2 regions of the Streptomyces sp. NPDC005774 genome follow, and region 2 is predicted to be linked to the other one. Evidence: riboswitches for the same ligand, from Rfam matches in the RefSeq annotation. Region 2 holds a riboswitch; the other holds the start of a gene.

Region 1 (3,346 bases), on a different contig from region 2:
GGTCGTCGTAGGCGGCCTTGCGGTCCTCGGGGTCCTGGCTGCGGCGGCCGGTGTCGAGGGCCTTGTCGACGGCGGGGTTGTCGTAGTGGGGCATGTTGTTGAAGCCGTCGCCGGCGAGGGAGGAGTGCAGCAGGGTGTAGAGGCCGAAGTCGGGGTCGCCGGTGCTGCCGAAGCCGGCGAGGACGGCGTCCTTGCCCATCCGGGGTTCGATGACCTCCCAGGTGGCGCCCTCGACCTTGACGTCGATGCCGGCCTTCTTGGCGTCGGAGGCGTAGGCGAGGGCGTGGTCCTGGCGGACCTTGTCGCCGGAGGGGTAGTAGAGGGTGAACGTGGCGCGGGCGCCGTCCTTGGCCCGGATGCCGTCCTTGCCGGACTTCCAGCCGTCGCGGTCGAGGATCTTCTCGGCCTCGGCGAGGTCTTGGGGGCGTTCGACGTCCTTGGTGTACCAGGGGTCGTCGAGGGGCAGCGGCCCGTAGGCGGGGCGGCCGGCGCCGTCGAGGATCTTGTCGACCATGGCCTTGCGGTCCACGGCGAGGTCGAGGGCGCGGCGGATCGCGGTGTCGCCGGTGACCTTGTTCGCGGTGGGGAGGGTGACGGCGCGGAAGTCGTAGGTGGTGGCCTGGTACGTCGTGCGGTCGTCGTCGTTCTTGAAGGTGGCGGCGAGGTTGGGCGGGAGGGTCGCGCCGTCGAGGTCGCCGGAACGCAGCCGGGTGGCGCGGACGTCGTCGTCGGCGATGATCGCCATGGTGAGCTTCTTCACCTTCGGTGCGCCGCCCCAGTAGTCCGGGTTCGCCTTGAAGGTGAGCTTCTCGCCCTTGCTCCAGCCGGTGAGGACGTACGGTCCGGTGCCGATCGGCTCGGTGTTGAAGGCGCCGGTGTTGGGGTCCTGCTTGCCCGCGATATGTTCGGGGACGACGGGCAGCACCGTGCGGGCGGCGAAGGCCGCGTAGGGGTACTTGAGGGTGAAGACGACCTTGTCGTCGCCGTCCGCCCGGACCTCCTTGACGGCGTCGAGTTCGCTCTTGGCGGCGTTGTTGGTCTTGTCGTCGAGGATCGTGCGGTACGTGTAGACGACGTCTTCGGCGGTGAGGGGTTCGCCGTCGCTGAACTCGACGCCCGGGCGCAGGGTGTAGGTGTAGGTGCGGCCGTCGTCGCCGATCTCGGGCAGGGCCTTCGCCAGCGCGGGCTTCAGTTTCAGGTCGGCGTCGCGGGCGAGCAGCCCGTCGAAGACCTTGGAGTTGCCGTCCTTGCCGTAGCCGAGCAGGGGGCTCAGGGTGTCGGGTTCGTTGGGGACCCCGATCACCACGGACTCGGCGGACCCGCCGCCGCCCGTGCCGGCGTCCGAGCCGCCGGTCGGCGCCGAGCAGGCGGCGGCCAGCGAGAACGCGGCGGCCGTGGCCGCCGCGCCGGTGGTACGCCGTATTCGTCGGGTCGTCATCGAATCTCACACCTCTGCTGACTGGAATTCTTTATTGCATATTAATTGCAGCAAGGTTCTGCCCAGGGCCCCGGCCCCCCATGCCGACGCTTCGGCGCGCGGTGGCCGCCCGGGCGGGCGGCGCATGTGTGACCGCCGCCCCACCTGCGCACCCCCGCCGTCGAGGCCGCGGGTGTGCGCCGGGAGACGAGCTGCGGAACGCCGTCCGCGCGCCCCCGGCACCCGCTTGTCACCGGGCCGGGTCCGGGTCTACTGTCGCCACGCCTTGGTGAACGGGAAATCCGGTGCGATACCGGTGCGGCCCTCGCCACTGTGATCGGGAAGTCCGGCTCCGGCCCCTGGTCCTGTCCCCGACAGGACCGACGGGCAGCCACTGGGTCCACCTGGGACCCGGGAAGGCGGAGCTCGGGCGGTGGTACCCGTCAGCCAGGAGACCGGCCAAGGCGCGTCAACCATCCACGAGGTGCTGGAGAGGGTCTGCTGAGCCATGCACATTGCCGAAGGTTTTCTGCCACCGGCGCACGCGGTCGCCTGGGGCGTCGCGGCTACGCCGTTCGTCGTCCACGGAGCCCGGTCGCTCATCCGTGAAGTCAGGGAACATCCCGAGAGCACGCTGCTGCTCGGCGCCTCGGGAGCGTTCACCTTCGTTCTGTCCGCGCTGAAACTGCCCTCGGTGACCGGGAGTTGCTCCCACCCCACCGGCACCGGGCTGGGCGCCATCCTGTTCCGGCCGCCGATCATGGCGGTGCTGGGCACCATCACCCTGCTGTTCCAGGCCCTGTTGCTGGCCCACGGCGGGCTGACCACGCTGGGCGCCAATGTCTTCTCGATGGCGATCGTCGGGCCGTGGGCGGGGTACGGCGTGTACCGGCTGGCGCGGCGGTCCGGGGCACCGCTGATGGCGGCGGTGTTCTGCGGCGCGTTCGTCGCCGACCTGTCCACGTACTGCGTCACCAGTGTGCAGCTGGCGCTCGCCTTCCCCGACCCGGGGAGTGGATTCCCGGGTGCGCTCGGGAAGTTCGGCTCCATCTTCGCCGTCACGCAGATCCCGCTCGCGGTGAGCGAGGGGCTGCTGACCGTCCTGGTGATGCGCCTGCTGGTGCAGTCCAGCAAGAGCGAACTGACCCGTCTCGGCGTGCTGCTGACCGGCAAGCGGACCGCGTCGGCAACGGCGGGGGCGGAAACGACGGGAACGGAGAAGGAGCCGGAGATGAAGCAGACGGCGGGTACGACGGGGACGACCGGTACCGGGACGGTGGCGTGATGACCAGGAACGCGAAGATCAACACCCTGCTGCTGCTCGCCGTGGCCGCGCTCGCGGTGCTGCCGCTGGCGCTCGGGCTCGGGGACCACAAGGAGGAGCCGTTCGCCGGTGCGGACGGCGAGGCGGAGGCCGCCATCACCGAGCTCGAACCGGACTACGAGCCGTGGTTCTCGCCGCTGTACGAACCTCCGTCCGGCGAGATCGAGTCGGGGCTCTTCGCCCTCCAGGCCGCCGTCGGTGCGGGGGTCCTGGCGTACTACTTCGGGGTGCAGCGCGGGCGCCGACAGGGTGAGGAACGGGCACGGCAGCAGGAGCCGGCGCCCGGTACCGGCTCGGACGCCGGCACGGGCCGCCCCGGCGAGGCGGTCTCCCCCGGTCCCCGGGCCTGATCGCGCGTGCTGCCGATCGACGCGGCGGCGCACAGCAGTCGCTGGCGCCGCCGTCATCCCGTGGACAAGGCGGTACTCGGGCTGGGGCTCACCGTGCTGGCGGTCTCGCTACCACCGTGGCCGGGCGCGGCCCTGGTGCTGGTGACCGCGCTCGCGGTGCTGCTGGGCCCGGCGGGGGTGCCGGGCCGGCGGTTGTGGCGTGCCTACCGGGTGCCGCTGGGCTTCTGCGTCACCGGGGCGCTCACGCTGCTGGTG
Region 2 (3,346 bases):
CTGCGGGTGGTGCCGAGCTTCGCCGCCAGCTCCGGGACGGCCGGGTCGGAGAGGGTGCACAGTACGTCGTTGCCGGCGGGCAGCCGCTTGCGGGTCACGCCGCTGGCGACCATCTGCACATCGCAGAGGATCGGAGCCCCGCCGCGCAGGGCCTCGCGTGCGCGGGCCACCACACCGGGTGTGTGACCTATGTCGCGGACGAGGTCGACCATGCCGCAGGCGTGGATCATCCGGACCGCGACCTGGCTGACGTCGGCGGGCAGGGCCGCGAGGTCCGCCTCCGCGCGGATGGTGGCGAAGGACCGGCGGTAGATGGCCGCCCCGTCCTTCTCGTAGTCGTAGGGGGTCACGGTGCTCTTCTCGCTGCTCTCGGTCGTCGTACGGCTCATGAGGTGAGGGCCGCCAGGGCGGCGGCGAGGTGGGAGGGATCGTCCAGGGCGGCGGTACGCTCCGGCCGCTCCCGGGCGGCCATGCCGATCCGGTAGCCGCCCTCCGGGGCGGCGACCACGTCGATCCGGTCGCCGCGGGGGTGGCCGCAGCGCCGCTCGCAGCCGGACCAGTACAACGGCAGGGGGGAGCGGCCCGCGTCGGCGAGGGCGGCGGTTGCGTCCGCCCGCACGTCGGAACGCGACTTTGCGCACCCCGGCCTGCCGATGCAGGCACCGACGCGCAGCCAGGGGGAGGAGGAGTCGGTGACCAGGCCGGTGCCGGAGAGACGGGTCAGTGTGTCGGCCGCTGTCGCCGCGCTCGTCCCGGGAGCGGGGACGACAATGCCGCGCCACGGTGTCAGGCGCAGTTCGCCCGACCGGACTTCGGCGGCCACCCGGGTCACGGTCCGCCATTGACGGGACGTGAGACGGCCCAGGGGCACATGGACGGACAAGGCCGCCCCGGCCACCCCCGGAGGCGGTCCCTCCGCTGTGGCGCGGTCGTGCGGCGCCGGAACGCAGCCGATGCCCGCACCGGTCAGACGGGACCGGATCAGACGAGTCAACTCCCCGGAGGGAAGGCTCAGTTCGTCGACGCGCCAGACCTGCGCCCCGGTCTCCCGCAACACGTCGAGGAACGCCTCGGCGGCGAGCAGGGCGGCCCGGGGCGCTTCGTCCCCGGACACCCGCAGGGCCTGCTCCGCCGAGCCCACGGCGAGCAGGGCGCCGTCGCCGGCGAGCGCACGCACGGTCACATCGGCGCCGAGCCCGGCGACATCGCCCCGCCCGTCGTCGAGCGCGAACAGGAACCGCCCGGACAGCGCCCGCGCCGCTTCACTCGCGCACAGTGACCCGTCCAGGGCCGACAACCACGACCGCACATCCCGGACACCCCGTCCGTCGAGGCCGGACAGCGGCGAGGCGACGATGTTGCGTGCCCGTTCGTGCCCACGTGAGGGGAGCAGTCCGACGGCGTCCAGCAGTTCGGCGAGCCGGGCGCCGCAGTCGTCGCGCAGTCCACGCAGTTGCACATTGCCGCGCGAGGTCAGATGCAGTTCACCGTCGCCCAGCCGGTCCGCCGCGTCCGCCAGTGCCTCGGCCTGCGGCACGGCGAGCACCCCGCCGGGCACCCGGACCCGGGCCAGCGCACCGTCGTCGGCCGTGTGCAGCCGCAACGACCCCGGGCAGGCGTCACCGCGGTCCCGGGAGACCGCTGTGGCCTGGGACGACGGGGGGAGGGGAGCCGTGGACATGGCGGCGAGCATACAGATCGGCACCCCGCAGCCAAGTCCTGCCCTCTTGCCCCGACCCGTACTATGTCTCTCGGCGGATCATCAGATCCGCCATCGCCATGACGGCGACATGGAGGAAGCCCGGTGCGAATCCGGCGCGGTCCCGCCACTGTGAGTCAGGCCACCACGAGGCCGGACGAGTCAGGAACTCCAGCCGTCTTGTACCACCCGGGGCGCGGATCCCGAGGAAGGCCGGCCGACGCATGCCGCATTCGTCCGGGGAGCGCTCGACGCACCCCCGCATCCTGCTCCTGTCGACGTCCGACACGGATCTGCTCAGCGCCCGCGCGGCCGACGGCCCGGTGCCCTACCGCTTCGCGAACCCCTCCCGCCTCCCGCTCGACGACCTGCCCGCACTCCTCGACGGCATCGGCCTGGTCGTCGTACGCCTCCTCGGCGGACTGCGCGCCTGGGAGGACGGCCTCGACCTGCTGCTCGCCGACGGCCGCCCGGTCGTCGTCCTCACCGGTGAACAGGCCCCCGACGCCCAGCTGATGGCCGCCTCCACGGTCCCCGTCGGCCTCGCCGCCGAGGCGCATGCCTACCTCGCCCACGGCGGGCCCGCCAACCTCGAGCAGCTCGCCCGCTTCCTGTCCGACACGGTCCTGCTCACCGGCCACGGCTTCGAGGCGCCCGCGCCCGCGCCCACCTGGGGGCCGCTGGAGCGCACACCCCGTGAGGGCACCGACGGCCCGACCGTCGCCGTGCTCTACTACCGCGCCCACCACATGAGCGGCAACACCGCCTTCGTCCACGCCCTGTGCGACGCCGTCGAGAACGCGGGCGGGCGGCCCCTGCCGCTGTACGTGGCCTCCCTGCGCGCTCCGGAATCCGAACTGATCGAGGAGCTGCGCGCGGCGGACGTCATCGTCACGACCGTCCTCGCGGCCGGCGGCACCAAGCCCGCCGAGGCGTCCGCCGGCGGCGACGACGAGTCCTGGGACGCGGGCGCGCTCACCACCCTGGACGTGCCGATCCTCCAGGCCCTGTGCCTGACCGGCTCCCGCACCGCCTGGGAGGAGAGCAGCGAGGGTGTCTCCCCGCTGGACGCCGCGAGCCAGATCGCCGTGCCCGAGTTCGACGGCCGCCTGATCACCGTGCCGTTCTCCTTCAAGGAGATCGACGCCGACGGCCTCCCGGCCTACGTCGCCGACCCCGAGCGCGCCGCCCGCGTGGCCGGCATCGCCGTGCGCCACGCCCGCCTGCGGCACATCCCGGCCGCCGACAAGCGCCTGGCCCTCGTCCTGTCCGCCTACCCGACCAAGCACTCCCGCATCGGCAACGCGGTCGGTCTGGACACCCCCGCCAGCGCGGTGGCCCTCCTGCGCCGGCTGCGGGACGAGGGGTACGACTTCGGCGACACCGACGTCCCCGGACTGGCCTCGGGGGACGGCGACGAACTGATCCGCGCGCTGATCGAGGCGGGCGGGCACGACCAGGACTGGCTCACCGAGGAACAGCTCGCCCGCAACCCGGTGCGCGTCCCGGCCGCCGACTACAAGCGCTGGTACGCCACCCTCCCCGGGGAACTGCGCACGGCCGTCGAGGAGCACTGGGGCCCCGCCCCGGGCGAGATGTTCCTCGACCGCAGCCGCAACCCGGAGGGCGACATCGTCCTCGCCGCCC

The links. A riboswitch is a leader RNA that binds a small molecule or an ion and turns the genes downstream of it on or off. The one in region 2 is predicted to bind cobalamin.
Region 1: linked by a shared signal. The riboswitch ahead of ACFYQA_RS16690 (energy-coupling factor ABC transporter permease) and the one ahead of cobN (cobaltochelatase subunit CobN) in region 2 are both predicted to bind cobalamin.

Annotation. Positions count from the first base shown of each region.
Region 1 is NZ_JBIAIV010000015.1:148,725-152,070, reverse strand. Features, by position in the region: gene ACFYQA_RS16695 (ABC transporter substrate-binding protein) at 1-1,438, opposite strand, end outside; cobalamin riboswitch at 1,688-1,896, shown strand; gene ACFYQA_RS16690 (energy-coupling factor ABC transporter permease) at 1,926-2,702, shown strand; gene ACFYQA_RS16685 (energy-coupling factor ABC transporter substrate-binding protein) at 2,702-3,091, shown strand; gene cbiQ (cobalt ECF transporter T component CbiQ) at 3,098-3,346, shown strand, end outside.
Region 2 is NZ_JBIAIV010000029.1:68,539-71,884, reverse strand. Features, by position in the region: gene ACFYQA_RS24530 (precorrin-8X methylmutase) at 1-389, opposite strand, end outside; gene cobG (precorrin-3B synthase) at 386-1,693, opposite strand; cobalamin riboswitch at 1,747-1,894, shown strand; gene cobN (cobaltochelatase subunit CobN) at 1,924-3,346, shown strand, end outside.